Regions from separate parts of the Paenibacillus sp. MY03 genome, predicted to be linked through region 1. Evidence: riboswitches for the same ligand, from Rfam matches in the RefSeq annotation. Region 1 holds a riboswitch; the other holds the start of a gene.

Region 1 (7,390 bases):
CAGTGGGTGGAGATGCCGATCATTTTATCGTCGCCTAGCAAAGCCCTCGCTTCCTTAATCGACATGTCGTCCTGCCCCAGATGGACGCCGTCGGCATCGACTTCAAGCGCGATATCGGGATAATCGTTGACGATGAAAGGCACGCCGTATCTTCGCGTCAGCGCTCTCAGTGCCCATGCCTGCTCCAGCACTTCCGATCTAGAGCCCGTCTTGTTGCGCAGCTGCAGCATGCCCGCTCCGCCGATGAGCGTCTGCTCCATCACGTCGATCACCGATTTGCCCGGGTGGGCATCCTGCGCGGTAATGACATATAACCTGATTTGCTCCCAGTCCACTCTTTTACTCATCCAGCCGTCCCCTCCGCTCTACGATTTTCGCGGCTAAGATATTCATCGCATATCCGTTCCGCCTCCGCCATGTCCGACGTGCCTTGCACCAGCACTCTGCCGTCCGGAAACAGCACCAGCTTTTCGGTATAAGGCGAAGGCAGCTCTGCTTTCACCAGATAGGGATTAACGGTCATGCCACACCCAAGCCGCTCCAAATAGTTAATCTCCCGCTCCAGATCGAGCGTGAATCCCAGCGTCACTTGAACCGTGTCCCGGCCGCATAATGCCGCAGAGCGCCGTACATGCAAGCGCGACTCCCGATCAAGATCGTCCGAGCAGTTATCATCTTCGCTGTTATGGAGACGATGTCGTAAGCCGATCTCGACCGAATGCGCTTCTGAGCCGATCGCCCGCGCTTCGCAGCCGCACTTCCCGCAAGAGGCAACACCGGAAGGCAGCTTAAATTCCCGCACGGCAAAATTCCATATATCCGCGTTCAGCCAAGTTCCCCGGACGGACTCCCTATTGCCCGTCAACCACTTGACGGCTTCGGCGACCTGAAGCGCGACCACCAATTCCACTGTCGCGGACAAGACGCCCCGCGTATCGCAGGAATCGCCTTCCTCGGCCTCCTCCTCCCCGCCGATCAAACAGGACAGGCAAGCCGTCCTGCCTGGGACCAGCATCGCGCTCATGCCCTGCGAGGCAGTTGCTCCGCCGTATACGAACGGGATGCCGAGCCGGAACGCCTCGTCGCAGAGCAGCAGTCGAGTAGCCGCGTTATCCGTCCCGTCCAGGATCAGATCGGTACCGGCTGCGAATTTGCCAATATTATGCTGGCTTATATCGGCCACATGCGCCTCGATTATCGCCTCTCCGTTTATCCGCCGAAGCTTCGTCTCCGCGGCCTTCGCTTTGGGCAGAACCCTGCGGGCATCCTCTTCGTCGAAAAGCGTCTGGCGATGCAGATTGCTAAACTCCACGTAATCCCTGTCTACTATCACGATTCTTCCAACGCCGGCCCTGGCCATATGCTGGGCGAGCGAAGCGCCGAGCGCTCCGCAGCCTGCAATCAACACGCTGGCTTCGCGGAGGCGAAGCTGCCCGGCCTCGCCGATCGGCGCGAAACGGATTTGGCGGGAATAACGTTCCCTCCAGCTCGCGCGAAGACCGTCCTCCGACGTCGCGCTCGAGCCGGCCGGCTGCCCCCCGGGGCCGGCAATGGCAGCGGGAGCTCCGCTTCCTTCTCCGCCGGCCATCCCGTCACGCATAGATTTCGTTGCCTCCGGCCTTAAATGCGGCGGACTTCTCCTTGAGCCCCGCTTCGATCGCTTCCTCCGTATCGAGACCGTTCTGCGCCGCATATTCCCGGATGTCCTGCGTGATGCGCATGCTGCAAAATTTGGGACCGCACATGGAGCAGAAATGCGCCGACTTGGCCGCTTCGGCCGGCAGCGTCTCGTCGTGGTACGACATCGCCCGCTCGGGATCAAGCGATAGATGGAACTGATCGCGCCAGCGGAACTCAAAGCGCGCTTTGGAGAGTGCATCGTCCCGCAGCTTCGCGCGAGGATGGCCTTTGGCCAAATCCGCCGCGTGGGCAGCGATTTTGTAAGTGATAACGCCTTCCTTGACATCTTCCTTGTTCGGCAGCCCCAGATGCTCTTTCGGCGTTACGTAGCAGAGCATCGCCGTGCCGAACCAGCCGATCATCGCCGCTCCGATCGCGGACGTAATATGGTCGTAGCCCGGCGCGATGTCGGTCGTCAGCGGACCCAGCGTGTAGAACGGCGCTTCGTCGCATACTTCCAGTTGGCGGTCCATGTTTTCTTTGATCAAATGCATCGGTACATGCCCGGGACCTTCAATCATCACTTGCACGTCATGTTTCCAGGCAATCTTCGTCAGCTCTCCCAGCGTATCGAGCTCCGCGAATTGCGCATCGTCGTTGGCATCCGCGATGGAGCCTGGCCGCAAGCCGTCGCCAAGCGAAAACGACACGTCGTAACGCTTCATGATGAGGCAGATTTCTTCGAAGTGCGTATACAGGAAGTTCTCCTTGTGATGAGCCAGACACCAGGCTGCCATAATAGAGCCGCCGCGAGATACGATCCCCGTTACGCGCTTGGCCGTCAGCGGGATGTACCGAAGCAATACGCCCGCATGGATCGTGAAGTAGTCGACGCCTTGCTCCGCCTGCTCGATCAAGGTATCTCTAAATACCTCCCAGCTGAGATCCTCCGCTTTGCCGTTCACCTTCTCTAGCGCCTGATAGATCGGCACGGTCCCTACCGGAACCGGCGAATTGCGCACGATCCATTCCCGGGTCGTATGGATGTTCTTGCCTGTCGACAGATCCATGATCGTATCGGCTCCCCATCTGGTCGCCCACGTCATCTTCTCTACCTCTTCCTCAATGGAGGAGGCAACGGCGGAGTTGCCGATGTTGGCATTGATCTTTACATGGAACCCTCGTCCGATAATCATCGGCTCGCATTCGGGATGATTGATGTTCGCGGGGATAATAGCCCGCCCCCTTGCCACTTCGTCCCTTACGAATTCCGGCTCCATCCCTTCGCGTATCGCGATGTACTCCATCTCCGGCGTAACGATGCCTTGTCTGGCGTAGTGAAGCTGCGTCACATTGCGTCCTTCCTTCGCCCGAAGCGGCTTGCGATCCAGGTTCGGAAATACCTCGGCGCCTCTCGTCCTGGCTCTCTCCTCGGATACGAAGCCGTTGTCCTCGGGCTTCACCTCGCGTCCTTCATATCGCTCGACATCCTCGCGATCCACGATCCATGTTTCACGAAGCGGCGGCAGCCCCTTTCTGACGTCGGCCCGGTAGCCCGTATCCGTATATGGACCGCTCGCATCGTAGACGAGCACCGGCTCGTTCGGAGTCTCCTCTCCGCTTCTCGACTGGCTCGGAGTCAGCGCTATCTCGCGCATCGGCACGCGAATGGAAGAATGACTCCCTTCTACATAGACCTTGCGGCTTCCCGGCAATGGCGTTGTCATAATCGGCATAACAAAAAACCTCCTCATGGAATTTGTGGAATTCCACCTGGAGGCATACTCAACATATAAGAAAGTTAATGGTCGACGCCACTCACGCAAACGCGCAATGACGTTGATACTTAGGCTTGCACAAAGCCGTCGAAGTTGCCTTCGGCGACCGGCAAGCCGGTATCCTATGTCCCACTTTCCTACGCTGGCATGACCCAGATCAGGTTCAAAGGGACCAAAGCAATCGCTTTATCTCAGCCTTTCGGCGCCCCTAGTGGATTTCCTTGTTTGACTATACTTCGTGCTCGCTGCTCCTGTCAACCCTAACTTCCCCAAATACTTACAGCTTGATCTTCTGCTGGAACAGTCCCGCTTGCCTTGCCGCCATATAAATAATGACGACGAGCGGACCGATAAATACGCCGATAACGCCGACAAGCTTAAAGCCTACATAGAGGCTGATCAGTGCCGGAAGCGCGCCGATACCGACGGAATCTCCCAGAATTTTCGGTTCCACGATGCGGCGGAATACCGTAATGACGAGGAACAACACAATCAGCCCGATGCCGGTATAGATATCGCCCGTCAGCAGCAGATACGATGCCCATGGAACAAGCACGGAGCCTGTGCCCAAAATAGGCAAAATATCCACAATAATGATGAGCAGCGCGATAGCCATAGGATATTTGATGCCAAGTATGAGCAATCCGATCAGTGAAAGTATGTAGGTCATGCCGCTAAGAATAATCTGGGAGCGCAGGAAGCCGAAGATCGACTTGCGCAGATTGTTCAGCACCTGGTCCACTTGGGAACGCGACGATTCGTCGAAGAAGGACAAGACGGATGCCTTCATCGTATTAAGGCTAAAGCTGAACATGTAGACGGCAACCAGGAAGACGATAAAGAAGATGAACATGCCCGGGAGCGTCGAAGCGAAGCCCAAGACCGTCGATGACAGCTTGCCTACCATCGAAGTAATCGTGTTCGTTAGGCTCATCAGATATTCTTCCAGCGTCGCGATGGCGTCTGGAGGAAGATTCTGGTACAGCCCTCTGGCGTCAACGAGCAGATTGTCGACAAAAGTGCTTGCATTTTCGAAGTAATTCGGCACTTTCTCCAGAAATGCAATCAGCTCTGCGATAATCTTCATTCCCAGCAACACGATGAGACCGACGAGAATGACCGTAAACAATGTACTGGATATGACGGCGGACACCAGCCGGTTGAGCCGGAATCGCTTCATCAGGAATACGGTCAGCGGCTCCAGAAAGATCGCTACGATCAATGCAAGCAAGAACGGCGCGCCTACGGTGAACATCAAATAAATAAGCAGCAAACCTACCGCGATAAGCACGATTGTCCTTATAGACATGCGGGTTATCCCTCCTTCCTCTATTTCTATTCAAGCTTGGCTTCGCGCATGTGGAAATCGACGTCGCCGTAATACATATCCTTTACTAGCAGGTTGGGACCGCAGCAAGCGGCTGCGGGACAATAACAATTTACGCTTCGCGCGAGCTTGTGATCCAGCCACTTGCCGAATACGTCGTCGAGGCGGGACGTCGAGATATTGCCGAACGCCGGCACGTCGGAGAAGTCGGTGACGAACACGTCGCCCGTGAACAAGTTGACGTTGAGACGGTTCCGTCCGTCGGGATCGTTCCTGACCGTCACGTTAGGCTCGCCCGCCAATCTTCTGAGCAGTCTACGATCCTCTGCATCGTCGCTGCATTGGTAGAAAGGCAACGTGCCGAACAGCATCCAGACCGACGGATCGCGGCGATCCAGCAGCAGTTCTACCGCTTTGCGCATCTGCTCCTTCGTAATGACGGGCAGATCGCGGGCGAATGAGCTTGGGTACATGGGATGAACCTCATGACGCTGACAGCCCATTTCAAGAATCAGCTCATGAATTTGATCGATCTTTTCATGCGTCCGATAATTGATCATGGATTCGGCGGACACGAGCACGCCTGCATCGCTGAGCCGCTTGGCGTTGTCGATCATTCGTGCGTACAGCTTGGCTGCCGCTTCCTTGGAGACGGCATGACCCGCTTTGGCGAAGCCGATCTCATGGAAGTCCTGCGCCGACGTGTAGTTAAACGAGATATGCATAACGTCGAGGTAAGGAGCCAAAAGCTCGTACCTGTTATAAGGCAAAGTTACATTGGAGTTAATCTGCGAGCGAACGCCCCGGCTTCTCGCGTATTGCAGAAGCGGCAGCATATATTCCTTGACGGTACGTTCCGAGAAGGTGGGCTCGCCGCCCGTAATGCTGATCGTCTGCAGATGCTCGACCTCGTCCAGACGGCGCAGCATGTTGTCCAGCGGAATTTTGGCTGGCTCCATCATGACCAGCGTATCGCCTACGGCACAGTGCTCGCAGCGCATATTGCATAAATTCGTAACCGTCATCTCCACGCTTGTCAGTACATGGCGACCGAATTGCTTAAGCGAGTTAAGCGGATCCCAAGGGTCATTGGAGGGAGTCAAAGGAGGCAGTATGTCGCGGGATGTCATGCCCAAATGCGGCCATGTCGTATCCAGCTTGTTCATCGGTTTCATCAGCTTTCAGCACCTAACTTCCGTTCTAGAGGTTGTTGAGAAATCCTCTATCGAAGCCTTTCAAGATGAGCGACCACGATTAAAGGTTGGATTTATCGCCAAATTGAATTTTGGTTTTCGAATGCTCAAAAACTAATAAATTCTATTGTGGTCAAAAAGTCCGCTTGCCATCATATCTTCTATTATTGTAATGTGAGATGTTTGAGGAAGCAAATAAAATGGTGTAAAAACGTCGCCCGGATGGACTTCATCCAAGAGCCGACAGAAAAAAGAGGCCTTGCGGGCCTCTTGAAACAACCATCGCTGCATTGCGGTAAATGCAAGCATCAATGGCTCGGGGTTCAGTTAAATGCCTGACACAAGCGGCACGTCCGTCTCTTCGTCGTTTACTCCGACGATCATGACTGTAAGCTGCTTGGACAGATCGATCTCGTACGGCGCCTTAAGCTCTTCTCCCGCTTCGTTGCTGAGGACTCGTACCACAGGGCGGTGCGGGTAGGAGGAATTTAGATCTACGACGATGCCTCGCTCACCCGTCATTAATCGGACGGACATGCCGATGGGATAGATCGCCACCTTGTCCCGGAACAGCTGCAGCATCCGCTGCTCGTACAAAGTGCCCGTGCCCGCGTACAACCGCTCCATCGCATCATGCGGCAGCATCGGAGACCGGTACACGCGGTTAGTCGTCATGGCGTCGTAAGAATCGACCAGGCCGATCCACTTCGCGTAGTCATGAATTTCATTGCCCTTGATGCCTCGCGGATATCCGCTGCCGTCCAGTCGCTCATGATGCTGGAAGGCGCAATGCGCCACGAGAAGCGACAAGTTCGGCTGATCCTTTAACATTTCATAACCGAGCTGAGGGTGACGCTTCATAAGTTCGAATTCTTCTCTGGTCAGCTGATCCGGCTTCTTTAGTACATTGACGTTAATCTGCGTCTTGCCAATATCATGCAGCAGAGCTCCGAGACCAAGGGTCGTCAGTTCGTCGCGCGAGTAACCGCTCGACATGCCTAGTAGCGTCGAGTATACGCAAACGTTCAGCGAATGCTGGAACAGATAATGATCGACTGTTCCCATGTTCATAAGCATGATCATGGCATCTTCCTGATTGGACAGATCATCTATAATTAAGTTCATCATCGCTTTAAAGGGCTGGGCGATATAGGGGTAGGCGGAGCCCTTTTTCCTATTAGGCCGCTCCATCAGCGTGCGGAAATTCGTACGGATTTCTTTAACCGCCATTCGGAACGTATCTTCGCGGATCAGGGTGGGGGGATTAATATCCTCCGTTCGCGCATCTTCGATGTATACGTATTGAACCCCGCATTCGGCAAGCCTCGTGATTAGCCGGCTGGTAAGCTCCATCCTCTCGCCAAGCAGCACGATGCCGTCTTCCGAAAATATTCTCTTGGCCAGTCTCATTCCCGGCTTGCACTGCATAATGGATAGCAAACGCATTTTCTCGGTCCTTCCCCGCTGTGACG
Region 2 (7,390 bases), on a different contig from region 1:
GAAGACAGCCAAATATTCATGTACGGGACCGATCCAGCGGAAGCCGAGGCTGCGTCTGACCAGCCGATTGCGGCGCAGACTGAAGACGGGGTTGCCCTTATGATCAAAGGTAAGGTGGTAATTCATGGAGACGCTGTCGTAAGGGAAATCCTCGTCGTTCTCTTCCTTGAGGGTCTTAAGCCGCGCTCTGTCCTCCGGCTCGACTACGTCATCGGCATCCAGCCATAAAATGAACGGCTGTGTCGCTCGATCGAAAGCGTAGTTGCGAGCGGCGGCGAAGTGATCGATCCACTCAAAATCGTAGATCGTCGCGCCGAAGGATGCTGCGATCTCTTTGGTGCGGTCCGTGGAGCCGGTATCAACGATCACGATTTCGTCGACGACGTCGCGCACCGAGGATAGGCAGCGGCCTAAACTTTCTTCCTCGTTCTTGACAATCATGCACAAGCTAATGCCGAGCATTGCTCCAACACCCTTTCTTCCTGACGTTCGTTGTAACATTGTATTAGCGCGCGAGCGGGATGGTGCCATACATAATCTCAGTAAGAAAGTGCCAACATAAGGGCATTATGGAAACAGAGGGTGCGCCATGAAACAATCCGAAACATCCCATGAAAGGCCGTTCCAATCTTCGCTGAAAGCGAACGTGCGAGCGATTTACGAACGATTTGGAGGAAGCAGCGACCTCGTCGTCAGACTGTTCCGCAGCGATGCGGCTCCGGAGCGCGAGCTCGCGCTCATGTACATAAGAGGAATCGTTGACGAGTCGACGATTAATGAATCTGTGCTTAGTCCGCTCATGTCCATGCAGCTTCCGAAGCCCGCCGGCAAAGAGGAGCCCGGGTTGCTGGAGGCTCTCCGGACAAGCATCTTATCCGTCGGTCAGGTAAAAGACGTGTTGATGCTGGAAGAGGCGATCCAACTCATGACCGGAGGCATGTGCTTGATCGCGGCGGAAGGCCATGCGGCCGTGCTTATGGCAGGCGTAGGCGGAGGCGAGCAGCGGTCGGTCGACAGCGCGCTGACGCAGACGGTCATTCGCGGTCCGCAGCGGGGGTTCGTAGAGGATTTAAATACAAACGTCAGCTTAATCAGACGTATTATTCGTTCTCCTAACTTGCATGTGCAAACGCACAAAATAGGGAGCGAGACTCACACGGATGTAGCAGTCCTCTATATGAACGGGATCGCGGACGAGGCAGTCGTCAAGGAGGTGTACCGGCGGCTCGCCGATATCGAGATCGACGGCGTGCTTGAGAGCGGTTATATCGAAGAGTTTATCCAGGACGAAACGTTTACGCTGTTCCCTACGCTTATGAACACGGAGCGTCCCGATACGGTAGCCGCATCCTTGCTGGAGGGCAGGGTTGCAATTGTCGTAGAAGGCACTCCGATCGCGCTGATTGCGCCCATTACGTTATTCAACTTCTTCCAGTCGACGGAAGATTACTACCATAGGTTTGACATCGCTTCGTTCGTCAGGATGATTCGTTATGGGGCCTATGCGGTGTCCATGTTGCTCCCCGCGCTCTATATTGCGGTGACGACCTTTCATCAGGAGTTGCTGCCCACAACTTTGCTCATCAGCTTGGCTGCCCAGAGGGAGGGGGTTCCGTTCCCGGGTCTCGTGGAGGCGCTGCTTATGGTGCTTGCCTTCGAGGTGCTGAGCGAAGCCGGATTTCGCATGCCGAGAGCGATCGGCTCTGCCATCTCCATAATCGGAGCGCTAGTGCTTGGACAAGCGGCAGTGCAGGCGGGAATCGTCTCGGCAGGCATCGTCATTGTCGTATCCTTTACGGCGATCGCAAGCTTCGTCATGCCGGAATTCAACATTGCCGCGACGTCCCGCATCATCCGGTTCGGATTGATGCTTGTGGCCGGGTTTCTCGGTTTTTTCGGCCTTTTTATCGCCATATTGTTCATTCTGGTTCACCTTGCTTCGCTGCGCTCCTTCGGAGTGCCCTACATGTCGCCCGTGGCTCCCGGAGCCAGCTTCAGAGGCTTATGGCGAGACGTATTCGTACGAATCCCATGGTGGGCCATCGTGCTTCGTCCCCAGGATCTGAAGCTGCGTAATCCCAAGCGAATGAAACGCTCGAAGAGACCGATTGCACAAAGGCAAATCAAAAAGCCGTAAGGAGGGAGTGCGTTGAAGACGATTAGGGCGGTGCTTCTGCTAGTCGTACTGGCCACTCTGCCGGGCTGTGGAAACCGGGCGGAGCATAACGAAATTGCGATCGTATCCGCGACGGGCGTCGATTGGGAGGATGGCGAGTGGGTGCTGACCTACCAGATCATCATCCCGAAGGCGATATCCGGCCATTCTGGCGGGAGCAATGGAGCGGCAATCAACGTCTTCTCCTCGCGAGCGGAGAACTTCCGGTCTGCGATTAGCAAGGCGAGTCAGGAGACGTCCAGGCGGCTGTATTTCTCGCATAACCAGATTGTAATTGTGGGACAGGATGCCGCTCGCAAGGGGCTGGGGCAGCTGCTGGAAACGTACCTTCGCAATCTTGATTCCAGAGAGAACGTCAACGTATTTTTGTCCAAAAGCAACGCGCGCCAATTGCTCGAGCAATTGATGCCGTTCGAACAGAATCCCGGCGAAGCTATCCACCGGATGATCGGCAACGAGGAGGCGAACAACTCTTCGTTCCGCCAAATGACGATCAACGATGTCCTGATGGATTTGTTCAGCAGCGTGCAGGCCACCGGTCTTCCCGTGCTCTCCCAGGTAGAAATGGAGGGCGGCACGGAACGCGGTCAGCAGCTGGGACAGTCGTCTTCGCCATCGAAGATCCGGCTGAGCGAGCTGGGGCTCATCGTGGGAGATAAGCTGGTGGGATGGGTGGATAATCGGGAAAGCAGCGGCATTAATTGGCTAAACAATACGGTCGACAGGACGACGGTCGGCTTCGCGTGCTCGGATCGAAAGTCCGCCAAAAAGGATTCCTCCATCCGCGTCGTGCGGGCGGAGTCGAAACGGACCCCAAGCTACAAGGACGGCAAATGGCGAATCGACGTGGACATCAAGGCCGAGGGCTCGCTGCTGGAGTACAATTGCAAGGGCGATATTAGCAAGCCGGATAAGATCGAAGCAATCGAGCGGAAAATCGAGGAGGAAATCCGTTCCACCGCCTTGAGCGGCTGGAGAGCGATCAGCGCGAGCAAAGCGGATGTCGTCGGCTTCGGCAATCTCATTCACAAAAAATATCCGAAGTTATGGAAGCAGGAAGTCTCGAACTGGAGAGAGACTTTCCCGGCGACGACAGTATCGGTTAATGTGTCCTTCAAACTGTCCACGACCGGATCAAGCGGCAACAACTTTAAGCAAATACAGGAGGATACTGGTAAGTAGCGAGGCGCCGGAATCGAATGAAGGGAGGAAAGGCTTTGCGACAGCAAATCGGCAAGAGTCAGCTTGCGCTGCTGATTATTTTGTTCCTGATCGGCAGCACGCCGCTGTTCGAGCTTGGCATCAAAGCGAAACAAGACTCATGGATCGCCATGGCAATTGCCGCGGCGACGGGACTTCTATTGACGACCATTTATCTGTTTATTCAGCGAAGAGCGCCGGAAGCTGACCTTGGGGAACTGTTGAAAATCCATTTCGGCAAACCGATCGGCGCCGCGCTGGGCTGCGTTTTTGCGTTGTGGTTCGCTTACGAATGTATGAGGAACGTACGGGATGTCGGCGAGCTGACGACCGCCGCCCTGCTGCAATTTACGCCGCAATGGGCGATTATGCTGTGCATCCTGCTTGTTGCGGCTTATACGGCTAGCAAAGGCGTGGAAGTATTCGTTCGGGTCGTGCAGATGTTGTTCCCGATTGCTGCCGGTAGCTACCTCATCATTGTATTCCTGCTGTTCTTCAGCGGCGTCGTGAAACTGGACCAGATCTTTCCGATCATGGAAAATGGACCTATGCCCGTACTCCAAGCGGCTTTTCCTGATCTTATTTCCTTTCCGTTCGGACAGCTCTTCGTCATGTTCGTTTTCTGGAGCCTGGTCAATGAAAAAAAATCGATAACCAAAATGACGATATGGTCGCAAGGCGGCGTATCCCTGTTCCTTATCTTCATGAATATGCTGATTCTATGCGTGCTGGGTCCGGCGTTGGCCGGCGCTACCTCATTGCCGCTGCTGCAAGCTGTGCAACTGATCCGGCTGGCCAATTTCCTGGAACGCCTAGACGTCATCGTGACCTTGCTTCTGTTTATCGGACTGTACGTGAAGATAACGGCTCTGTACCTTGCTTCCGTGTTCGTCTTTCACAGCTCGACAGGCATCGAGACCCGTAATCTGCTGCTTCCCGTCGGAGTCGTCGTCTATGCGATGTCGTTTTTGGAGCCCAATCATACGTTTCATATATGGCTGGGACTCGACGTGACGTTGAAGATGATGCCCATCTACCAGGTCGCCATTCCGCTGATCATGGTTGTGATCGGAGTGCGGAAGCGGTATAAAAAGTTGCCGGCGAGCGAATAGAACGATAAACATGGGAAAATAATGCTGGCATTACCCGCGGAGTCTGCTATAATTGGTTACGTAATTGACGAAACCGAATATGCTCCGGGGAGCTGGTTAGGCCGGCTGAGAGGGAATGACAACATTCCGACCCGTATACCTGATCCGGATAATGCCGGCGTAGGAACGTGAAGCGAGCGCTTCTTCATGATTTGGCGTACAGTCGTTGGGACTGCGCGCGAATCGTGATGACAAGCGCGTACCAAGCCGATTGCAACTCGCCCTCCTGAACAGGAGGGCGATTTTTTTTGGAATAAGGGAAAGAGCAGGAACGTCAATCCAGAAGACATAGAAGGCGGAGAGGGGAAGTACACATGCTGCACAAGAAGAAGGGATTATGGGGAAGAGGGCTCACGGCTACGGTGCTGGCCTTGACGTTGACGATCGCCGGCTGCGGCGGCAATGAGCCGGAAGGTGATAGCGGCGCTGGAGGCGAGAAGGAGCTTAAGAAGGTGAAGGTCGTGCTCGATTGGACGCCGAATACGAACCATACGGGATTATATGTCGCTCGGGACAACGGTTTCTTCGAGAAGCACGGCCTGGACGTCGAGATTATTCAGCCGGGACAAGACGGCGCCGATGCGATGGTCGCTTCCGGCGATGCCGCGTTCGGCGTCAGCTACCAGGAGTCGGTCACGATGGCCCGCATCGCTGGCGTGCCGATCGTCTCCATCGCTGCGGTCATTCAGCATAACACCTCGGGTTTCGCCTCGCCGAAGGCGAAAGGCATCGATTCGCCCAAAAAATTCGAAGGACAGCGTTATGGCGGCTGGGGAGCTCCGGTAGAAGAATCCGTCATCGATGCCCTTATGCAGGCGGACGGAGGCGATGTCAGCAAGGTCGACATTATGAGCATCGGCGACAGCGACTTCTTTGCGGCCGTGGAGCGGGATATCGATTTCGCTTGGATCTACTATGCCTGGACTGGCGTCGAGGCAGAGCTGCGCGGCGAAGAGCTGAACATGGTTTATCTGACGGACTACAGCGACAAGCTGGACTATTATACGCCGGTCTTGGTGACGAACGAGGAGCAGATCAAGTCGGATCCCGAGACGGTGAAGGCGTTCGCGGCGGGAGCGGCCGAAGGTTATCAATTCACGATCGACAATCCGGAGGATGCGGCTGAAGTGCTGATCAAGGCGGAGCCGGATCTGAACGCGGATCTTGTGCGTGCCAGCCAGAAGTGGCTCAGTCCGAAGTATCGGGACGACGCGCCGCGCTGGGGCGAGCAGAAGTTGAGCATATGGGAGAATTACGCAAACTGGATGTTCGATCAAGGACTGCTCGAGGGCAAGCTGGAAGCGGAGAAGGCGTTCACGAACGAGTTCCTGCCGGAATAACGGGAGTAACGGGAGCCAGGCATATAAGGACGGATCGGCCAATGGAGCGGATGCTCCGGTCGGATTGAAGATAACTTCGGAGAGGGGAACAAACAGATGGCAAACGCGTTGGTAAGCATTCAAATATTGCCGAGCACGCCGGGAGGGGCAAGCGTCCTTCCTTTCGTGGATCGCGCTATCGATATCATTAAGGATTCGGGCGTACCTTATCGGGTGGCTCCGCTGGAGACGACGATGGAGGGGGAGCTGTCCGAGCTGCTGAACATCGTACAGCTAATGAACGAAGCGATGACGGAGATGGGCTGCGCTTCGGTCATTTCCCAGATTAAAATATATTACAATCCGGAGAATGGCGCCTCCATGGGCCGACTGCTGGAGAAATACCCGGATGGCCAGTAGGAAAAAGTCCGGAACGGGAGCGTGGGCCAAGCTATGGCCGCCTGCGCTTGCACTGGGCGCTCTGATCGCGCTATGGCAGGCATCCGCCTCGCTGGGAATCGTGGATGCCTGGCGCATCCCGGCCCCGTCGGCGGTTGTACTGGAGGCGATCGAGATCTGGCCGCGCCTCATGGCGCATACGTGGGCGACGCTCAAGCTAATGATGCTGGGCTTTACGGGCGGTTCGGCGGCGGGCTTTGCGCTCGCCGCTTTGCTGCATCTGCTGCCGGGAGTGCGCAGAGGCGTCTACCCGCTGCTCATCCTGTCTCAGAACGTGCCGGTCGTCATTTTGGGACCCATCCTGACGATGTTGTTCGGCTATGGCACGCTGCCCAAGACGCTGCTCGTTATGCTCGTCTGTTTTTTTCCCGTATCGGTCGCCATGCTGTCGGGTCTTGCCAGCGCGGATGCCGGACTGCGTCATTATATGCGCATGATCGGAGCGGGCAAAGCGGAGCTGTTCTGGAAGCTGGAGCTTCCCAGCGCCGCCGTTCATCTGTTCTCCGGCCTCAAGATTGCCGCGACGTACAGCATGTTAGGGGCGGTCATCGCCGACATGCTGGCCCCGAAGCTTGGCCTCGGAGGTTTTATGGCTCTGTCCTCGCGCGGCTTTATGCCGGAGCGGGCGTTCGCCGCCGTTATTCTGATCATTATCGTAAGCATGGTCATGTTCGGACTCGTAACGTGGGCGGAACGAATCGTCATTCGCTGGCGTCCGCCGGTCAAGGAAGGGGGAGAGCGGCATGAAGCTTGAAGTAAATGGCGTTGGCATAAGCTTCGGGACAAAGGAAGTGCTGCGCGACCTGACCTTGCGAGTGGAGGACGGAGAGTTCGTCTCGCTGATCGGACCATCAGGCAGCGGCAAAACAACGCTGTTCGGCGTTATTGGCGGGCTTCGGCAACCGGATGCGGGAGAGATCCGCATCGAGGGCCGCATCACGACCGGCGAGCGCGGTCATGTTGCTTATATGCCGCAGCAAGCCGCCCTGCTTCCTTGGAGATCCGTCTCCGGCAATATCGAGATGGCGCTTAAGATCGCCGGCATCGACAAGGGGACGGCGAAGACCATGACGAAGGAATGGCTC

The links. A riboswitch is a leader RNA that binds a small molecule or an ion and turns the genes downstream of it on or off. The one in region 1 is predicted to bind thiamine pyrophosphate.
Region 2: it holds a riboswitch for thiamine pyrophosphate, as region 1 does, so the genes downstream of both, B1748_RS10300 (ABC transporter substrate-binding protein) here and thiC (phosphomethylpyrimidine synthase ThiC) in region 1, are expected to answer to the same signal.

Annotation. Positions count from the first base shown of each region.
Region 1 covers NZ_MXQD01000050.1:26,331-33,720, reverse strand. The annotation lists gene thiE (thiamine phosphate synthase) at 1-347, opposite strand, end outside; gene B1748_RS29400 (ThiF family adenylyltransferase) at 344-1,600, opposite strand; gene thiC (phosphomethylpyrimidine synthase ThiC) at 1,593-3,356, opposite strand; TPP riboswitch at 3,516-3,618, opposite strand; gene ytvI (sporulation integral membrane protein YtvI) at 3,676-4,707, opposite strand; gene yfkAB (radical SAM/CxCxxxxC motif protein YfkAB) at 4,734-5,891, opposite strand; gene B1748_RS29380 (HD-GYP domain-containing protein) at 6,246-7,364, opposite strand.
Region 2 covers NZ_MXQD01000008.1:248,488-255,877, forward strand. The annotation lists gene B1748_RS10280 (glycosyltransferase) at 1-462, opposite strand, end outside; gene B1748_RS10285 (spore germination protein) at 590-2,137, shown strand; gene B1748_RS10290 (Ger(x)C family spore germination protein) at 2,150-3,358, shown strand; gene B1748_RS10295 (GerAB/ArcD/ProY family transporter) at 3,394-4,488, shown strand; TPP riboswitch at 4,564-4,672, shown strand; gene B1748_RS10300 (ABC transporter substrate-binding protein) at 4,842-5,867, shown strand; gene B1748_RS10305 (thiamine-binding protein) at 5,964-6,266, shown strand; gene B1748_RS10310 (ABC transporter permease) at 6,256-7,059, shown strand; gene B1748_RS10315 (ABC transporter ATP-binding protein) at 7,049-7,390, shown strand, end outside.